DNA from 2 places in the Nodularia chucula CCY0103 genome. Region 2 is predicted to be linked to the other one. Evidence: predicted binding sites of a transcription regulator. Region 2 holds the regulator's gene; the other holds the start of a gene.
What was found. The regulator NtcA, encoded in region 2, controls nitrogen genes in cyanobacteria. The targets are predictions, from matches to a motif close to TNTGTANNNNNNNNTACANA.
Positions count from the first base shown of each region.

Region 1: a site for NtcA is predicted at 9,063-9,082, ahead of glnA (type I glutamate--ammonia ligase). Genes of this name have one in related genera too.

Region 1 is NZ_CAWUOL010000095.1:4,635-15,473, reverse strand. Features, by position in the region: gene ACM0OP_RS20030 (universal stress protein) at 1-367, opposite strand, end outside; gene ACM0OP_RS20025 (SulP family inorganic anion transporter) at 409-1,827, opposite strand; gene ACM0OP_RS20020 (GTP-binding protein) at 2,640-3,989, shown strand; gene ACM0OP_RS20015 (Calvin cycle protein CP12) at 4,143-4,412, shown strand; gene ACM0OP_RS20010 (TlyA family RNA methyltransferase) at 4,645-5,457, opposite strand; gene ACM0OP_RS20005 (Z1 domain-containing protein) at 5,457-7,649, opposite strand; gene ACM0OP_RS20000 (hypothetical protein) at 7,659-8,123, opposite strand; gene apcB (allophycocyanin subunit beta) at 8,332-8,841, opposite strand; gene glnA (type I glutamate--ammonia ligase) at 9,210-10,625, shown strand.
Region 2 is NZ_CAWUOL010000080.1:3,641-14,479, forward strand. Features, by position in the region: gene hisB (imidazoleglycerol-phosphate dehydratase HisB) at 1-204, opposite strand, end outside; gene fabI (enoyl-ACP reductase FabI) at 311-1,087, opposite strand; gene ntcA (global nitrogen regulator NtcA) at 1,463-2,134, shown strand; gene ACM0OP_RS18540 (DUF3084 domain-containing protein) at 2,323-3,729, shown strand; gene ACM0OP_RS18545 (pre-16S rRNA-processing nuclease YqgF) at 3,845-4,285, shown strand; gene ACM0OP_RS18550 (DUF3146 family protein) at 4,307-4,570, opposite strand; gene pdxH (pyridoxamine 5'-phosphate oxidase) at 4,660-5,301, shown strand; gene ACM0OP_RS18560 (DUF3153 domain-containing protein) at 5,429-6,331, opposite strand; gene ACM0OP_RS18565 (tetratricopeptide repeat protein) at 6,375-6,902, opposite strand; gene ACM0OP_RS18570 (lytic transglycosylase domain-containing protein) at 7,291-9,507, shown strand; gene tatC (twin-arginine translocase subunit TatC) at 9,574-10,368, shown strand; gene ACM0OP_RS18580 (tRNA-binding protein) at 10,365-10,700, shown strand; gene plsY (glycerol-3-phosphate 1-O-acyltransferase PlsY) at 10,778-10,839, opposite strand, start outside.

The sequences.
Region 1 (10,839 bases), on a different contig from region 2:
AATCGGCATCATTTTCAAATTCATGAAAACAATCTACCAGAAATCCGGTTTTATTTGTCAACTTAAAATCTGTGATTCCCTCAGCTTTGAGAGTTTCGCCGGCATTTTGCAAAATTAAGCGCGCCCGTTGATTGTTCAGCTTGGCTTTTTTATGTTCCAACTCCACCAATTCATTCAACAAATTTTCAGAAGCACCCAGCCCAATGCTACCGCTTAAGTTACCAGTAGAAGCTACTTGTTGACTGCGAATATCTGTGACAAACAAAACATTGATATGGGAATGAAATTGACGAGCAAACCAAGCGCCATATTTATAAATGTTGTTCGCAAAAGCTGAACCATCGGTACAAAGTAAAATATTTTTCATGATGGTTTGAGTCCCGGTATTTGGATTAAAAGGTCAATATACTACTCTTGTTTGATAGCATCAGCTTTTTGAGAAGTTGCTAATTTATTCAGCAAAGTCGCACTAGCTTCATTCAGTCCGATGATGTCTACATCTACCCCATTTCGGCGAAATTTCATGATTGCTTTATCCAGAACTTCCACTGCACCTTGATCCCACAGGTGAGCATGAGTTAAGTCAATGGTGACGCGCTCGACGAGTTCGGTAAAATCAAAAGACGCGAGAAATTCATCTCTCGATAAAAAGAAAATTTGTCCGACGACTTTATAGATGCGATGTCCGCCATCTTCACTCAGGACTTTATCCACAAATACCAACTGAGCAATATTCCGGGAGAAGAATACTGTACTCATGACAATACCTGTGATTACACCCAGGGCAAAATTCCGGGTAAAAATCGTGACAAACATTGTTGTCAACATGACGGCGGTTTCTGTGCGGGGGATGCGGGGCATATTTTTTAAGGACGACCAGCGAAATGTCCCAATTGATACCATAATCATGACTGCGACTAATGCGGCCATAGGCATTTGCTTCACCCAATCCTGCAAAAACAGAATGGCAATTAACAGGAAAATTCCTGAAGCTAGGGTTGACAGTCTTCCTCGTCCGCCAGACTGGACATTAATTACCGATTGTCCAATCATCCCACATCCTGCCATCCCCCCAAAAAAGGCGGTAACAATGTTCGCAATACCTTGTCCTTTGGCTTCTCGGTTTTTATCGCTGGGTGTATCTGTGAGTTCATCCACCAAAGCTGCGGTTAATAAAGAAGCTAACAAACCAACTAGCGCTAAGGTGAGGGAATAGGGCAGAATAATTTGCAGGGTTTCCAGTTCCCAAGGTACTTGGGGCAGGGCAAAGAGGGGTAAAGTTGTGGGTAGTTCTCCCATATCCCCGACTGTGGGAACTTCTAGTTTCAGCGCGATCGCAGCTATAGTCATTACAGCTAAAGCTACTAGGGGCGAGGGGACTACTTTGTTGAATCGAGGCAGTATATAAATAATTCCCAAGGAAAGCAAAGTCAGTATATATACTGTGGGCGGAACATTGGTGAGTTGGGGTAACTGAGCCAGAAAAATCAACACCGCTAAAGCGTTAATATAGCCAATCATTACCGCCCTGGGGACAAATCTCATTTGGCGACCGAGTTTTAGTACCCCAAATAAAACTTGAAACACCCCCGTTAAGAAGGTAGCGGCGAATAGATATTGCAATCCATGATCTTTGACCAAATCAATCATTAGCAGCGCCATTGCGCCTGTAGCGGCAGAAATTGATCCTGGTCTACCTCCTAAAAAGGCGGTGATCACTGCGATAATAAATGAGGCGTAAAGCCCAACTTTGGGGTCAACCCCGGCAATGATGGAAAAAGCTATGGCTTCTGGAATTAAGGCTAGTCCGACTACAGCGCCAGCCATAATATCTCGCTGAGTGTTAGAAAACCACTCTCGCCTCAAAATTGTTCCGTTCAAGTTTCCTCCTAGCTTGGTTATTCAGATAAAATTAGCAGTGCTTTGATGCACTCTCAATAGCCCATTTTTCAACAAAAATGAGTAATCAGCATACTGATTTGCAGAGTCGGACAGTATGCGGAACACTTATGAGGTTAATACCTTCAGACAAATGATGAAAAGCTCAATTTGCAGGTCTGATTAATTAGTAAAAATTCCACCTGATTTTCTACTATCTATCTGGAAATATTGCTGATTATTGCAAGATTCAAGGGCTAAATTTAGGGTGGACAATTCCAACTATTTAACACTACCAAAGATATCTTTCGCTGCGACATTACCCAAACCTACTGACTACTTAAAAATTACAAGGGCATTTATCAATTTGTTTTCAGCATATCATGGGGCTGTTACAATTTGCAATAAAAATATAATTAATGTCTCTGGCTAGTGGGTAGAGAATAGATAACACTTCCACCCTTCAGCAAGCTCAATAACTTTGATTAAAAGTAATTAGCCAAACATGATGTTACGATTTTATTGCTAAGAAGATGTGATTTTTGCTAACATCATCAAGTGTAAAATTTTGCTAAAAGTGGTATATCTGCGTGATGTAGAGATGAAGTTTAGCTGGTTAAATTTGTCCCTTTGGTGATGTCAAACCAAAATTCGGTGCAGGCGATCGCAACTTTATGGGTTTAAGAAGCTAGGCAATTGGTTTAACTTTAAAAGCACAAAATATAGTTCACAATAGAGATGTAGGCTGAACCTTTAACTTCGTGCGTAATCTCCAAGAAACTCATTTAAACCGCGCCCGTGCTAGTCTCAGACAAGCACTATCTTGGTATGGATATCTCCGCAAGTCGGGACAGTTTTCTTCAAACCCGCAATTGCTAGGCTTGCTGAAACCAGAATTAGACACGTTGAACTCCACACTCAACAAATTAGACTCTAATGTAATTAGAATTGCAGCTTTTGGTTTGGTGAGTCGGGGAAAATCAGCCGTGTTAAATGCTTTGCTGGGGGAGAAGATTCTGCAAACCGGCCCTTTAAATGGTGTCACCCAATGGCCCCGTTCTGTGCGTTGGCAACCAGGTGCTAAGGTATTAGTAGAGTTAATTGATACTCCTGGTTTAGATGAAATTGCCGGGGAAGCACGGGCAAATATGGCGCGAGAGGTGACGCGTCAAGCTGATTTAATTTTGTTTGTGGTTTCGGGGGATATTACGCGGACTGAGTATCGCGGATTGCTGGAGTTACGCAAGGCACAAAAACCTCTGATTTTAGTATTTAACAAAATTGATTTATATCCCGAAACTGACCGTTCAGCAATTTATGATAATTTGCAACAATTAGGCGCAGGACATCCCCAAGCACCGCCTTTATTACCTGATGAAATTGTCATGGTGGCGGCGGAACCAGCGCCTATGGAAGTGCGGGTGGAATGGCCGGATGGTCGGGTGAGTTATGAATGGGAGACTCCACAGCCCCAGATTGAGGAATTACAGCAGACAATTTTAAATATACTTAATCGGGAAGGGCGATCGCTGTTGGCTTTAAATGCACTTATTCAAGCACGGGATGCAGAAAAAGCCATCGCCCAAAAAACTATAGATTTTCGTGACCAAGAAGCTGAAGATATTATTTGGAAATTCACTAAATATAAGGCTTTGGCAGTAGGATTAAATCCTGTACCTGTTTTAGATGTCATCTGTGGTGCGATCGCTGATTTAGCTTTGATTCGTTCTCTAGCCCGGTTATATGGTTTACCTATGACTAGCTATGAAGCCAGCAAAATTTTAAAGAGAATTTTCTTGAGTTCTGGTGGTTTGTTGTTAGGAGAAATAGGTAGTACAATAGTATTAGGTTTAGGTAAGAGTACGGCGGCGATCGCCAGTGGTGAAAATCCTCTCAATATTACTGCTTACGCTGGCACTGCGATCGCACAATCTGGAATCGCAGCTTATGGTGCATACACCGTAGGTAAAGCAGCCCAAGTATATTTAGAACAAGGTTGTACTTGGGGAGAATTAGGAGCTAATACAGTCATTGCCGAAATTTTATCTCAAGTTGATCACAATACAATTCTGTATCGCTTGCAACAGGAATTAGGGGCAAAATATCAATAATCAATTTCCATCAAATTATCATGACAACCGCTCTAAATTACGAATTTTAGATGCAAAATTGCAGAAATAATGGAAATAAAAATCAAGGCAAACACCACCGCCAGAAATTTTATTTTTTTGTTTTTTTACTGATTCAACAAAGGTGAAAATATCATGACAAAAACCCTAGAAACCGTTAAATCTGCTGTGAACGCCGGCACTAAAACTCTGCAAGAAGCTATCCTAGAATCCATTGCGGAAGCTCGTCAAACCTGCGAAATCGACGGAGACAATTCGGCTAACTGTGCTGTAGCTTGGGATATCGTCGAAGAATTACAAGCAGAAAAAGCACATCAGCAGCAAGCAAAACAACGCAAAACCGCTTTAGAAACCTACTGTGACAGCCATCCAGAAGCCATAGAATGTCTGATTTACGATGTTTAACAGTTAACAGTTATAGCAATTATTTGTGAGGCTGCATATTATTTTGACCCCACTAAACTACAAAAATCCGGTTCCCTCCTCGCTTGCGGTGAACCAGCGCTGTAGGCGGGTTTCCCTCCGTAGGCGACTGGTGTAAAGCCCTGCAGGCATGGCTGCGCTTACCGCGTAGCGTGCCGGAGGCATCACCCGAAGGGGGAGGGTTAGGGAGGGGTTCTTTTCATGTTTCACTGATTTAAGTTAAATCACTCATTGCTGATTGCGTCATTTGCTTAATTGCATTTAAATCAGGTGGTGGTGTATCACCTTCCATTCCTAACCATAAAAGATACTCAATATTACCCGCCGGGCCAGTAATAGGCGACCAAGTTAAACCTTGGTATTTCCATCCTAATTCACAAGCCATTTGCAACACTTGGAAAATAGCATCAGCTTGGTCATCAGGATTGCGGACAACGCCCTTTTTACCTACACGGGATTTTCCCACCTCAAACTGGGGTTTAACCAGCAATACTGCATCCCTGGGAGAGGTGGTTAAACGCCACAAAGCCGGCAAAATCTTGGTTAAGGAAATAAACGATACATCCACCACCGCCAAATCAGGTATTTCCTGACTTTCGCCATACAACTCTTCCGGTGTGAGATGACGTAAATTAGTCCGTTCTCTTAAAATCACCCGTGGGTCATTTCTTAAACCCCAGTCCACTTGTCCATAACCGACATCAATCCCGTAAACTTTTACTGCTCCAGCTTGTAACAAACAGTCAGTAAATCCCCCAGTAGAAATACCACCATCGAGACAAACACGTCCCGCCACCGAAATTGTAAAAAATTGTAAAGCCTTAGCGAGTTTTTCACCACCGCGAGACACAAAGCGCGATCGCTCCTTCACCTTAACATCCGCCGCAATATCAACTTCCGTCCCCGCCTTATCCACCACCTGCTGATTAACAGTCACCTCACCCGCTTGAATTAAGCGCTGTGCTAAGGCGCGAGAAGGACATAAATTTAACTCTACTAAAAGTGTATCCAGTCGCTGCTTCACCATTAATCATTATAATTAAACATTAAAACAAACTTTTGTTTTGGCAACACTAACACAGGAAAATATATAGGGTGGTCATCCCATCCCCTAATTTTTTCGCCTTGTTGATAGGAAATAATTAATGTTGGTACATCGGGATATTCATCTTTAGCTTTTTTTGTCCACGTACCTGATGTACTACCTGATACACCAGTATCTGTCATTGAAAGATCCAATCCTTGACCTTTGTTTTTTTTACTTTTACCTCTACGAACATTTAAACGTCCTTTTGTCATACCTTGAGTTTTCATATCTTTTAAACCCTTAATAATGCGCTTGTCTTCCCATTTTTCAGAACGTCCATAAGGACTTTCTGAGCTTACATAATGACTTTTAGTATAACTCAGTATTTCAATGATAAAGTCTAAATTTACCTCATCATACAAATCATCATCTTTATAATTGATTAAAAGTTTTTCAAGTTTCTGGAAACTATCTTGAATCTCTTCTTTTTTATAAGCTGGATTTTGAGGATAAATTGATGAACCCGGTGTTAATACATTAATTGCTGAAGGATCTAAAACATTAGAGCGGGTTGGTTTTAGATTCCCACCTATCCAAACAGGTTGAAGTTTAATATTATTAATGTCATCTCCAATTGCTTGACGCATTGCTTCATCTGCTTCATGAATTGTCCGAAAGGTATCTAGTATATTTTCTGGTAAGAAGAGACGAGTAACATCTTTTAATTTTGGACGATATCCATACATTCGAGCGTGTTGATGCACAGTATCAAATACTTTTTGTTTTGCATCCCGCCCATAATAAGTGACCATTAAGCCTTTAATTGTCACACCTCTACCTAATCTATTACCCCCAATCAAGATATTCATACCAGGATTATAATTAGGTTCTTTATCGGGATTATTTGCATTAATAATTTTAGGAATTGCGTGTCTTAGTTTAATTTTCAATTCCTCTATTAGTTCATTGACTGGAGGTAATTTATCTGCGGTTTTCTCTAACTCTTTATAGGCTTGTTCTAACCATTTTATTGCTTGGTTATAATCTGTTTGTGAACTCCTTTGCCTAATTGCTTGATCTAAATTAATGACGAAATTACTGATTACTTGTTCTAAATTTGTATGGATATCTTGCTTATAGCAAATATGAGCCAAAAAGGAATATATAGCATCTTCGTCATCTGAAGATAACATTTTGTAAGTTGAACCTAAGAAGAAACAACATAATGCAAACCTTAGCCCTTCAGGAATTATCCATTTATTACCAGGATTAATTGCACCATTTTGTTTTTTGATTTGACCAATTTCCTCAGCATCAACGATTCGATAGTGCTTACTACTTTCAGAAAAAAATAAATCTCCTCCCATATAACTATCTCCCGGTTCTGGTAATGCTGCACAAAACTGAGGTTTACAAGGAGTATCGAGACGTTGTAATAATAAACTTTGGGGAGTTGCGGTTATTTGAATATAAATATGATTAGCAACTTCTTGACGAATATTGCTATGTATTTGCTCAAAAGTTGTACTGTCAGAAATTGCATCTTTTCCTTTTTTAGACTGTTTAGCTTCATTCGTATTTAAACTAGCATTGTCTGCTTCATCATCAAAAATTAATGTAGGGAAATTTTTAATTTTAGCTGTTTTTAAAACTATCAATAATCTCTTCAAATGAGAAACATTTTTTGTGGTAACTAAAACAACACCCGTATCTTTAACGTAGGGTATAACTTTAGTTTTAGCAAAATCTTCAGGGTCTTTTTTCCATGCTTCCCAATCAAAAATAACCGGTCCTCCTTGAACTTGGTTATTAAAACGGTTAGCAGTTTGTTCCCCTAACCATGTATTATCTGAAGTTAAAACAATAAAACAACGAAAATTATTTTCATGCGCTAGTGCTAAAGTTGCAATAGTTGTGTTGGTTTTTCCACTTTGAACTCGACCATAAATAAGTCCGGTTGTACAATTAGGAATAGGATCTGCTCCTTTATATAGTTGACTAACTAAACCCGTGCTATTTTCTCCTACATCCCCATAACCAAAAGTTTCTGAATAAAATTTGACACAATTCTGAACAACTTCAATAGCAGTGTCTTTGAGTCGATAAGCTTCTCTTTCTCCGATTTGTTTCTCTATTTTCCTAATTAAGTGATCAATACAGGAGCCATTTTTAATAATTGGAATATTTGTCATAATTAAACTTTATGCTGATAAAATTACTTCTGGCCAGTTATTTTGGGGAATTGTACGCTCTAAAAGGACTCTTCCCGTACCTTTAACATAATAGCTCCCTCTTAGCTCTCTTTTTACAGAAACACGCTGATTAGCTAAACCCTCACGAGAATCAAGAATTGTCCATAGTTGTTCTTCTGATAGACAACAAATACCATCTCGATGACAAATCAATGCTATAAACAATTGGACATCAGTATATATACTATGAAACTTTGTCAACGCAATTTCTTCCTGTGAACTAAAGCTAAATGGCCAAGATGAATTGGGCTTTTTAGATATTTTGAATAAAATCGCCGATTCCCTATTTGTGCTTTTTATAAGATAAAGTGATGGATGTATAGAAGATAAATAACTGATGGATATATTAGCTGTTCCCTTCAGAAGTCGAAGAAAAGCCGCACCGTGTAAAAATTCTAGATCATTAATACTCATGGAAATTTGTCAAGGACTAAACCACCAGTAATATATTTTACGACAAAAAAATTCAGTATTATTATTCTCCGGGTAAGGAAATAACTCATTTGGAATATTAAAAAAAGTAAACGCACCTTGTCAAAAAAGCCAAAGTGCGATTGTTATATTATCCGTCGTTACGGACTGGGTTTATTCTCCCGCCATTTCTCATCACCAGGGCTAGATACTAAATATCCTTCTCGCTCAACTCACGAGTCATATAATCAAAAGGTTCATCCACAAAGGAAGTATCAGCAATACCTGCGGCTGCTACTTGTGCCTTTACCATATCCTTCAGAATTTGAATACCATAAACCGTAGGTCCAATAGGTACACTTAAAGAATTGTAAGTTTCCCGCAATCCTTGCAATACACGTTCATCCAACACATTCATATTACCCGCAACCAGGGCATAGGTAGCATAGCGGAGGTAATAGTCCATATCCCGCAGACAAGCGGCATAACGACGAGTAGTGTAGGCATTACCGCCGGGACGAATCAACTCTGGTTGTTCTTCAAATAACTTAGAACCAGCCTGCTTGACAAGAGAAGCAGCATTAGAGTTAATGGCCGCTGCTGCTTGTACCCGTGCTGTGCCGCTTTCAAAATAAGATTTGAGGCTGTCAATTGCATTTCGGTCAAAATACCGACCAGCAACATCATAATTCTTAATCAAGCTTGTAACTGCATCCCGCATTCTTATTCTCCTAATCAATGCTATCTATGGTTTGATATTAATTTGGTTGCACTTATGCACCCGTAAAGTTTTGTGCCATTTATTTTATTAAAATGATGGGACACAAAAACAATTGATCCGCTATTTAAGGATTCTATGCCAAAGTTGACCCCTGATGAGACGAACTTTAAGTTTTGTGCAGATGTTCGGTAAAAGGTTAATATAAGCTGTAATCCAGATAAGCTGTAACAAAAAGTACAAAATCTTCTAATGTCCAGGATTTATGATATTTCAGGTGTGTCATCTACAACTTAGTTCAGATCATCTGGGTTAGGATGCTTTGGAAGATTCTGGTATTACTTTAGAAAATTGGTAGAGAAGGAGTAACAATGACAACCCCACAAGAAGTCTTGAAAATGATTCAAGACCAAAAAATTCAGATGATTGATCTGAAATTCATCGATACACCAGGAACTTGGCAGCATCTAACTTTGTATCAAGACCAAATCGATGAAAGTTCCTTCTCTGATGGCGTACCTTTTGACGGTTCCAGCATTCGGGGTTGGAAAAATATTAACGAATCGGACATGATGATGGTACTCGATCCCAACACTGCTTGGATCGACCCCTTCATGAAAGAGCCGACGTTAAGTATAGTTTGTAGTATTAAAGAACCCCGCACAGGTGAATGGTACAACCGTTGTCCCCGTGTAATTGCCCAACGTGCCGTCGATTACCTAGTTTCTACTGGTCTTGGTGATACAGCATTCTTTGGCCCTGAAGCTGAATTTTTTATCTTTGATGATGTCCGCTTTGACCAAAATGCCCATGAAGGCTACTACCATGTAGACTCAGTAGAAGGTGCTTGGAACTCTGGTCGGAAAGAAAGCCCCAACTTGGGTTACAAAACACGCTTCAAAGAAGGTTACTTCCCGGTATCACCAGCAGATAGCTTCCAAGATATCCGGACTGAAATGCTGCTGACAATGAAAGATTGCGGCGTACCTATTGAAAAACAACACCACGAAGTGGCGACTGGTGGTCAGTGCGAACTAGGTTTCCGCTTTGGTAAGTTGATTGAAGCTGCTGATTGGCTGATGACTTACAAGTATGTCATCAAGAATGTGGCTAAGAAATACGGCAAAACTGTGACTTTTATGCCAAAACCAATTTTTGGCGATAACGGTTCTGGTATGCACTGTCACCAGTCCATTTGGAAAAATGGTCAGCCTCTATTTGCAGGTGACAAGTATGCTGGTTTGAGTGAAATGGGGCTTTACTACATTGGTGGTATTCTGAAGCACGCACCCGCACTGTTAGCCATTACTAACCCCACAACGAACTCTTATAAACGCCTAGTACCTGGTTATGAAGCACCAGTGAATTTGGCTTATTCTCAAGGGAACCGTTCTGCTTCTGTGCGGATTCCTTTATCTGGCGATAACCCTAAAGCCAAGCGCTTAGAGTTCCGTTGTCCTGATGCGACTTCTAACCCTTACTTAGCATTTGCAGCTATGCTGTGTGCTGGTATTGATGGCATCAAGAACAAAATCCATCCTGGTGAACCCCTAGATAAAAATATTTATGAACTCTCTCCAGAAGAACTGGCGAAGGTTCCTTCAACTCCGGGTTCTCTGGAATTGGCTTTGGAAGCATTAGAAAATGATCATGCTTTCTTGACAGACTCAGGGGTATTCTCGGAAGACTTCTTACAAAACTGGATTGACTACAAGCTGGCTAATGAAGTTAAGCAGATGCAGTTACGTCCTCATCCTTATGAGTTTTACCTCTATTACGATTGCTAATTGAGTTAATTAATGATTTTTTAGCCACCCGATGAGGGTGGCTTTTTTTTCTTACTCACTATCAAAATTTCGGTAGATGGCAATTTTCAAGCTATACCTGGGGAGTAGGGAGTGGGGTAAAAGCTTTTCGGTGTATAGCTTTTATCATCAACTTATGTCCTAACGTCCTTGGCGGTTGCTATAGTAACCTAGATTTTTCCTCTATCAACTTGGT
Region 2 (10,839 bases):
TCCTTGGGCTTGGACATTTAAATCAATCAACCCGTGGGAAGAAATTTGATGCAACATATGATCCAAAAATGGAATCCCAGTGGCGGCGGTACAAATGCCTGTACCATCCAAGTTAATCGTGACTTTGATATCTGTTTCGCCAGTAGTGCGATGAACAGAAGCAACGCGGGCAGTTTGATTTAAATTCAGGGTTTCTGTTTGCATGAGTGGGAAGTGTGGGGAAGAGGCAGGGGTGCAGGGTGCAGGGTGCAGGGGGGAAGAGGCAGAGGGACGCAGGGGGCAGGGTGCAGGAGGGAGTAATAATTAATGATTACATTCCCATTATTTCGTAGCCGGCATCGACGTATAAAACTTGTCCTGTAATGCCACTGGCTAAATCGCTAGCCAAGAAGGCCGCAGTATTCCCTACTTCTTGCTGGGTGACAGTGCGTCGCAGGGGCGCTACTTCTTCTACATGGTGAATCATATCTAAAATTCCTCCCACTGCGGAAGATGCTAAGGTGCGTATTGGTCCTGCGGAAATGGCATTGACGCGAATATTTTGCGGCCCCAATTCAGCAGCCAAATAACGTACACTAGATTCTAATCCGGCTTTGGCTACTCCCATAACGTTGTAGTTAGGAATTGCTCTCACTCCTCCCAAATATGTCAAAGTGATAATGCTACCACCTTCTGTCATTAGGGGTTGGGCTGCACCGCTTAACTGCACTAAGGAATAGGTGCTGATTTCTAACGCTGTTTTGAAACCAGAACGTGAGGTTTGACTAAAACCACCAGTCAAATCATCTCTATTGGCGAAGGCTAGACAGTGGATGAGAATGTCTAATTTTCCCCACTGGTCGCGCACGGCTTCAAAGGTGGATTGCACCTGTGCGTCATCTTGGACATTACAGGGAACAAATAAGCTGGGGTTGAGAGGTTCTACTAATTCCGCCACCTTTTTCTCCATTTTCCCACGCTCATCTGGGAGGTAGGTAATACCCAAGTTAGCGCCGGCTTTATGCAGTTGTTGAGCAATGCCCCAGGCGATGGAACGGTTATTGGCAATTCCTGTAACTAAGGCGTTTTTTCCAGTCAGATTTAGCATACAAAATTTAAATGTGATCAATTATTAGGAGCATACTAGAATCTGACGCGAGTTTGTCTTCATTGTCGAGATCATTTGCCAAAATCGTGATCAAAATCAACCTTTTATGAAAAGTTTCTCCAGATAATCCTGAAGAGATTCTCAAGATATCGTGAATTTTTTCCTAAAAAACCTGATGACCAGAACTGTGTAAGTACTTATAACAACTACTAGCTAAAAACAGCAAAAATTATGTATCATTGTGAACAAATAGCTATGAAGTTATGGGTTTAAGTATAGGAATGCACAGAAAGGTTGACGGTGCTTTATTGATTTTTCAGGTGTATTCTTAGGTAATCAGTTTTTGTTTTTCCGGCATTGGGTAGGGGAAGGGAGATGATCGTGACACAAGACAAAGCCCTAGCAAATGTATTTCGCCAGATGGCAACGGGGGCATTTCCTCCAGTTGTAGAAACGTTTGAACGCAATAAAACAATATTTTTTCCCGGCGATCCTGCTGAACGAGTTTATTTTCTTTTGAAGGGTGCTGTGAAACTTTCCAGGGTATATGAGGCAGGAGAGGAAATAACGGTAGCACTGCTACGGGAAAATAGTGTTTTTGGTGTGTTGTCATTACTGACGGGAAACAAGTCCGATAGGTTTTACCATGCAGTGGCTTTTACACCTGTAGAGTTACTGTCAGCGCCAATTGAACAAGTAGAGCAAGCCTTAAAGGAAAATCCAGAATTATCAATGTTGATGCTGCGAGGCCTTTCTTCGCGGATTTTACAGACGGAGATGATGATTGAAACCTTGGCTCACCGCGATATGGGTTCTAGGTTGGTGAGTTTTTTGTTAATTCTTTGCCGTGATTTTGGTGTTCCTTCGACAGATGGGATTACGATTGATCTGAAATTATCTCATCAGGCGATCGCCGAAGCAATTGGTTCCACACGAGTCACTGTCACTCGCTTATTAGGAGACTTGCGAGAGAAACAAATGATTTCTATCCACAAAAAGAAGATTACTGTGCATAAACCTGTTACGTTGAGTAAGCAGTTTACCTAGAACTATGGGAGATGGGATGGCAAATGTTGTGTTCTGGAAAATTACACCCATAGCTGGAGAAAAATCTAAAATTATGATTAATTTCCGGTATTGCCTATCTCCCATCCTCTACAAGATCATCATTGAAAGTAGTAGGCTGTATCTGGACGCATTATGCCTCCGACACCTGAAGTGAACGATAGCTCACAATGACCACCGGGTACATCCTGATAGCGGCAATTTTAATTTTGGGGGGCGTAATCGCCACCGTGGGCGATCGCATTGGCACACGGGTGGGTAAAGCACGCCTCTCACTGTTTAACCTACGTCCGAAAAAAACTGCTGTATTGGTAACGATATTTACAGGCGGATTAATTTCGGCTTCCACATTAGGGATATTATTTGCGGCTGATGAAGGCTTGCGCCAAGGTGTATTTGAGTTAGAAGATATTCAAAAAGACCTGAGAAATCAGAGGGAACAGTTGAAAGTTGCCGAAACCGAAAAAAGTCAAGTAGAAACAGAATTAAATACAGCTAGACTGGAACAAAGCAAAGCAGAGCAAAAGTTACAGGTAATTAACAAGTCTTTGCAAGCTGCAAATGCTAAACAACAAGCAACCGCAACTCAACTTAAAAGTACCCAAAGCCAATTAGGTGCAGTAGTCAATCAGTATCAAGAGGCTTTAACAGAACTGCAAAGCGTTTATGACCAAAGAGAGGCATTGCAGGGAGCTATTGAAGAACTGAAGGCAGAACGAGAACGAGTCTATGTAGAAGCTCAAAAAGCCATTGATGAGGCTAAAATAGCCGTTGACGAGCGCGATGGCAAAATAGCTGAACTTGATGGCATGATTAAACAACGTAATCAAGAAATTACGGCGCGAGAAGAAGTGATAGCCCTGAGAGAGTCTCGCCTCAAAGAATTGGAAAGACAACAGAATTATTTAGAGCAAGAAGTCGCCAGACTAGAAAAATTTTATCAGTCTTACCGTGACCTGCGTTTAGGTAAATTAGCGTTAGTTCGTAATCAAGTTTTGGCTGCCAATGTGGTTCGTGTCAATCAACCTAGTGCAGCCCAGAAAGTAGTTGTGCAGCTTTTGCAAACAGCTAACCAAAATGCCAATATTCAATTAACTGAACCAGGGGAAATTCCAGCAAATAAGCAACTTCTACTGATTACCCCAGACAGAATAGAGCAATTGAGTCAACAGATTCAGGATGGGAGAGAATACGTTATCCGCATTTTTTCTGCTGGTAATTATGTGAGAGGCGAAAACCAGATAGAATTTTTTGCAGATGCTGCCCGCAATCAATTGGTATTTTCCGCAGGTGAAATACTAGCGACAAGTACGGCTGATCCCAAAATGATGACACCTTATCAGCTATCACAGCGATTGGATTTGCTGATTTCTGCCTCGGAATTTCGGGCGCGTAATGCTGGTATTGTCGAGGGTTTGTTAAGAGAAGGTTCTCATTTACGCTTTTATTTTCAACTTAGGCAGTATGATCAACCATTAGAAATCAAAGCCATAGCGATGGAAGATACCTATACAGCAGGACCTTTAAGAATTAGACTTTTAGCTTTAATTGATGGTGAAGTAGTTTTTAGCACTTAAAATTTACCCTGAGCAGACAGTTAAATAATTATTAAAAATCATTAAATAATCAAACGCTGACAATTAAATAGTTTCAAGCCTACTCCCTACTCCCTATTCCCTACTCCCCCCTATTATGACTTTCAGTGAATTTTCACCAACACAACCAGTGATCTTAGGTTTCGATCCCGGTAGAGATAAATGTGGTTTAGCAGTCATGGGATTAGATAGGCAATTATACTATCACCAAGTTGTGACAGCACCAAAGGCGATCGCCACCATTGAAACCCTGCGCCAACAGTTTCCCGTGTCCTTACTAGTCATGGGTAATCAAACCACCGCTAAACAGTGGAAACAGCAATTAAGCGCAGCATTGTTAGAGCAACTGAGCATCATTCTAGTAGATGAGCGCTACAGCACCTTAGAAGCACGCGATCGCTATTGGCAAATGTATCCCCCAAAAGGCCTAACCAAACTCCTCCCACAGGGCATGAGACAGCCACCCAGACCCATAGATGATATAGTTGCCCTCCTGTTAATTGAAAGATACCTAAATCGCCTCACCACCAATAATTAATCCTCAGCAAAGTGCTAATCACTAAAGTTCAGCCCTAATGGTAAAAGCATAATCGCCCCCCGGCTCCAACTTATAGTCCTGTTGTTCTAAAAAACGACCAAGAGGCTCTTTAATCAAAGCCCGACCTTGAGAAGGCTTAACAGACAATTCTCCTCGGCGAAAATGCCATTGGAAATGCCACTCAAAATTACCCGCACTAACTTCACCTTCAAGCAAGCCGAGTGGCCACGATTGACGGATAATTCTGACATGGGCAGTAGTTTCTGGAAGACGTTTGGCACTCACAATGCTTTGTGTCACGTGTGGGATAACAGCCCAATCAATAGGCTACTTCTTTTATTTACCAAACTTATTGAAAATAAACAAACTGACACATGGATAAAACCGTAGCCGACCTCCGCAAAGATTACACTTTAGAAGGTTTAAGCAAAACCGAAATTAACCCCAATCCTTTTATTCAATTTAAAAAATGGTTTGAACAAGCATTAGCAGCCCAACTACCTGAACCTAATGCCATGACTCTAGCCACAGCCACACCGGATGGTCAGCCCGCCGCCAGAATGGTGCTACTCAAAGATTTTGATGAACGAGGCTTTGTTTTATTCACCAACTACAACAGTCATAAAGGACAAGAACTAGCAACAAATCCCCAAGCCGCCCTAGTCTTTTGGTGGGCAGAATTAGAACGCCAAGTCAGAATTGTCGGAACAGTAGAGAAAATTTCCTCAAAACAGTCTGATAGCTACTTTGAAATGCGTCCCCCCAATAGTCGCTTAGGTGCTTGGGCTTCTAATCAAAGTGAAGTAATTGCTGGTAGGGAAGTGTTAGAACAACAATTGCAGGAATTTCAGCACAGATATGAAAATCAAGAAGTTCCTCGCCCACCCCATTGGGGAGGCTACCGTATTATTCCCAGCCAAATTGAGTTTTGGCAAGGTCGCCCCAGTCGTCTCCATGACCGCCTGCTATATACTCGCATCGATGACAGTTGGAAAATTCAGCGTTTGTCTCCGTGAAGAAGGGAGTGGGGACTGGGGACTGGGGACTGGGGACTGGGGACTGGGGACTGGGGACTGGGTATTGGGAAGTAACAATCTTTCCCCCCACACCTCCCACACTTCCCACACCTCCCACACTCCTGCCTTACTTAGTGACTGCTACCTTGGTATCAGAGACAAATTGCACTCTGGGGTCTGGCATAAAACGATATCTTAAGTAAATTCCTCCCCAGATAAACAGGATAATTAACAAACCACCAATACCCAGAGGACTAGGCAACCAGAACACTACTTCTATATGGTTGAGTTGCCCTGCTTTCATCTGCCAGACTAATTCCTTGCCTTGCTTTTGCGGCTGGATAGCAGTTGCGGTTTTTTGAATATTTCTGGCTCCCCAAGGGGTGGTTAAGCTAAATTTTAAGTCGAGAATTGATGCTGTATCTGAGAGGACATTACCCCTGCTGGCAATTAATGAGAGCGATCGCAAGTCTAAATCATAAATTAAGCGATTTCTCACCAGCAGCAGAAAATTATTTTGCGCGATGATTAAATTAGATTCAATTTGCGGTAGTTCCGATGCCGATCCTTTCTTAACAGTCTGGGCTGTTTGATTAGTACGAGAGTTAAAAAAATCATTAAATTTTTCTTGCAACTCTTGTCCATTACTAAAAGGAATTTTCACGATAATTTCTTCTGAAGAAATTCGTTTTGTTGTCCCTTCTAGTTGACGAGTGCGGCGTTCTATACTGTGTAACCATTCATAGACATAATCGCCACTAAAGTTGGTGAGTCGTTCTGCTAACTTAATATGCTGTACTATTTCCCCACGATTGGAGTTTTTGAAGTTTACCCCTGCATCGTAATCAACACAACCAGTTAGTAGCAGTGATGTTAGCACCACCAGCCACAAAACCGGATTTTTGAGCGGAAATATGCTATTCATCAGATTTTTAGTCGTCACTTTGATCAATAAACCTATTCTGCTCAGAACAAAACTTAATCCCCTGATAAATCTGAGCAAAATCTTCCGCAAATTAGAATAATTCATCTATATATGTCCCAAAAAGTCAAATGTTTGTAACTAATCTTGACTAAAAACTCAACCAAGTTAAATAGAATATTGTTAACACAATAACAATTAGTGCTACCCAAATAAAGCGATTATCTTGAGTATTAACTTGGCTCAAATCCACTAATTCTGGTTCATTAGGTTGGGAAGGAGAAGATTTCTGGGGCTGGGCTGCGGCACGAATTTTACGCTCATTATCAGACAATGTTCCTAAATCTGGGATTTCCGTCATCCATTCACTGGGACGTTGCAGTTTAGGCGCTTTTAAAATGTACAGTAACTGCTTGGCTTGCTTACTAGTTTCTGGGAAAGGATGGCGTTGCAATTGTTGACATAGGGTGATAGCTTCTTCAGTCCTTCCGGCGGCTTCGTAGGCTGTCACTAGCCAAATTTCTACCTCACCCCCAAGGGGAGAATTTCGAGATAAAAGAGCGCTGGCTTTTTCCAAATTTTCTACAGCTTCTCGATACTTGCCATTTTCAAAGTTAATTTTTCCAGCCTGATAAAGACTTTTGGCGATTTCTAGACTTTCGTTACTCAGGTTCTGCATACTAATCAGCACGGCTTTGATATCTTGCTATATGTTAGTACGCTTTGTTTTTTTAGCTGACTATCGTAGGTTGTTCCTCGCTGATTTCCAGCTACAGGGCTGTCAAACTCCCAGGATATTTAGGTGAATTAGTCCGGTTTTATGGGCGAAATTGGCTAAAATTTGGACAAAATCTATACAAAAATCAATAGAGGAGAAATTTTGCCAGTTTCGGTAAAATGCTAAAAGCCTTAATTAATCTCCTGAAGGATTGTAACGTTGATAGCAAAAACGTTAAAAGATATGAGGTGCAATTAGTCGTATTGCTATAAAATACACCTTAAATAGCATCGAAAATTACAAAAATCGACCAAAAACCTTACCATCTAGCTGTCACCAGTAAGTATTCATGCTGAAAAAAATGCAAAAAAAACACATCACTCTCATTGTTTGTGCGGCACTGTTTGCCTTTTCAGCTGGGGCAGTTGTATCAGCACCTGAAATTGCCAAACATTTCGGAGGATGGTTGAATGTGGTGGGAAATGCGCCGGAACAAATCTCTACAGCTAATCAAGCTAATTCCGACGTATTTCCACTATTATCATTGTCTCCACAGGAAAGGGCTGAGAAATTAGAAGCTATTGCTAATGGTTCTAGTTCACCAGAGAGAGAACGCGCTCGTTATTTGTTAGCTAGTGATTTAATTAATGTCAGAGAGGCAGACAAGGCTTTAAGTTTGTTGCAAGGATTAGAAAGAACTTATCCTAGTCTTGGCCCTTATATTTTATTGAAACAGGCACAGGCAGAAGATATCTTGGGTGAGAGTGGTAAAGCTTCAGATTTGCGACAAAGGGTATTGCGAGAGTATCCCAATGAGGCGGGAAAGGCTAAAGCTCTGTATATGATTGCACTTCCTGAACATCAGGATACAGCGATCGCCGAATTTCCGTCTAATCCTCTGACCTGGGATATTATTGACAAACGGTTACAAGAAAATCCCAATCAACCAGATTTAAGGTTAATTTTAGGGCAATATGCCTTTAATAGAGCTGGTATTGTGGGGGTGTTAGATCAACTGGTGAAACAGCCTAATCTCACAGCTGAACAATGGGAAATTGTGGGTACTGCTTATTGGGAAAATAATCAATTTGCTAAAGCTGGAGAGGCTTATGTGGCAGCACCGGAATCACCCCGTAATCTTTACCGCGCGGCTAGGGGGATACAGATAGGAGGTCAGCAACAGGAAAAGGCGATCGCCATCTATAATCAATTAGTGCAAAAATTCCCCGATGCTAGCGAAAGCGGACTAGCTTTATTACGTTTGTCAGAACTGGCCAGCAGCCGTCAAGATGCTTTAGTCTACCTGGAGCGGATTATTACTAATTATCCCCAACAAGCAAGTAGAGCCGTAGTAGAAAAAGCCAGAATTTACGAAGGACTGAAAAACCCAGCCGCAGCTCAACAGGCTTGGCAATTGTTATTAACTGAATATGGTAGCTCTAATCACGCCGCCGAGTATCGCTGGAACAAAGCCCAAGAGCAAGCCAAAGCGAACAATTATGCCGCCGCTTGGGAATGGGCGCAACCAATCGCTACGGATAACCATAGCAGTATTTTGGCTCCCAGAGCAGGTTTTTGGGTAGGTAAATGGGCAACGAGATTAGGAAATGCCGCAGAAGCCAAATCTGCCTATGAGTATGTACTAAGTAATTTTCCTTACTCTTACTATGCTTGGCGTTCAGCTGTCAGCTTGGGGCTGAATGTGGGCAACTTTGACACTGTGCGCGACTTACAACCAGAAGTAATTCCCCATCAACGTCCAGTTCCTCCCGCCGGTTCAGAAACCTTTAAAGAACTGTATTTGCTAGGTGAAGACCGGGATGCTTGGTTGCAATGGGAAACAGAATTTTTGAATAAAACCCAGCCCACCGTAGCTGAACAATTTACGGAAGGATTAATTCGATTAACTAGGGGACAAAATCTCTCAGCCATTAACCTGATTTCTCGCTTAGAAGACCGGGAAACACCGGAGGAACAAGCGGAATATCAGGCTTTGAGTAAACAAGTGACTTATTGGCAAGCCCGCTATCCTTTTCTGTATCGCCAGGAAATTAAAAAATGGTCTGGGGAACGGCAGTTAAATTCTTTACTGGTGATTGGCTTGATGCGTCAGGAGTCGATGTTTGAGCCAAAAATTAGATCCGTTGTCGGCGCGACTGGTTTAATGCAGATTATGCCCAGTACAGGTGAATGGATTGCTCCTCAAATTAACTTAGATACCAAAAATCTCAACTTAGAAGACCCCAACGAAAATATTAATTTGGGAACTTGGTATTTAGACTATACCCATCGGCAGTATAACAATGACTCCATGTTAGCGATCGCCAGTTATAATGCTGGCCCTGGCAACGTCGCCCGGTGGCTGCGGACTATCGGGAAAAATGACCCAGATGATTTTGTCGAAGACATTCCCTTTAATGAAACTAAAAATTATGTCCGCCAAGTATTTGGCAACTACTGGAACTATTTGCGACTTTACAACCCAGAAATGTCCGCCAAAGTAGCCCAATATTCCGATGCACATACCCAATTAACCCAAAGACCATCACAATCTTCATCGAACTAAAAACATAGTTAAGTCGTTCCTTAGCCGGATACAATAGTTAACAAATGTTGCCTATTAAGCTGACTCATGACACCCTTACAAGATGTTGAAGCTGTAACTACTCCTGAAATACCACAGGAGGAATACGGCAACTCAGAAATGAATGCGCTCAATGACTTTCCCGATGAAGTGGAAATGTCACTCTTTGACCATCTAGAAGAGTTAAGACAACGGATTTTCTATTCTCTCATTGCTGTCGTAGTGGGTATGGTTGGCTGTTTTTTAGCCGTGAAGCCAATTGTGAAATTACTAGAAGTCCCAGCCCAGGGGGTAAAATTTCTCCAACTTGCTCCGGGAGAATATTTCTTTGTCTCCATCAAAGTCGCAGGGTACAGTGGCTTGGTACTTTCTAGCCCCTTCATTCTCTACCAAATTCTTCAGTTCATTCTCCCCGGACTAACTCGTCGAGAACGGCGCTTCATTGGTCCCATTGTTTCGGGTTCCACTGTATTATTTTTCGCTGGGTTAGTATTTGCCTATTTACTGCTGATACCCGCAGCCTTGAATTTTTTCATTAGCTATGGTGAAGATGTAGTAGACCAACTGTGGTCAATTGATAAATACTTTGAATTTGTGCTGCTACTGTTATTTAGCACTGGTCTAGCATTTCAAATTCCCATTATCCAACTATTACTAGCTAACTTAGGAATTGTCTCTTCTACAAAAATGATTTCCGGTTGGCGGTTTGTCATTATGGGAGCAGTAGTTCTCGGCGCTGTCCTTACCCCTTCCACTGACCCCCTGACCCAAAGTTTATTAGCAGGAGCAGTCTTAGGACTATACTTTGGTGGTATTGGTCTAGTGAAACTCACAGGTAAATGACACAAATCAATTATGCTGACTTTGAAAAAGTAGAAATCCGTGTAGGGAAAATTATCAAAGTTGCCGATTTTCCCCAAGCACGAAAACCAGCTTACAAATTGTGGATAGATTTCGGTGATTTGGGCGTAAAAAAATCAAGCGCCCAGATTACTAAACTTTACTCTTTAGAACAGTTAAACAATAGATTAATCTTGGCTGTGACTAATTTTCCCCCTCGCCAAATCGCTGATTTCATGTCAGAAGTCTTAGTCTTAGGCGTAGTTGTAGAAAATGGCGAAGTTGTGTTAATTCAACCAGATAAAAATGTACCATTGGGTCAAAGAATTTCATAGTCGAGAAAAAACTACAAAATTATCTGCGTTTATCTGCGTCCATCTGCGTTTACCTCACTTGAATGGAAATTGCTCTATCAGCCATCAACAGCTTTTTCCGGTGCTAACTTCTGACCAATTTTAGGTTCCATACCTGCAA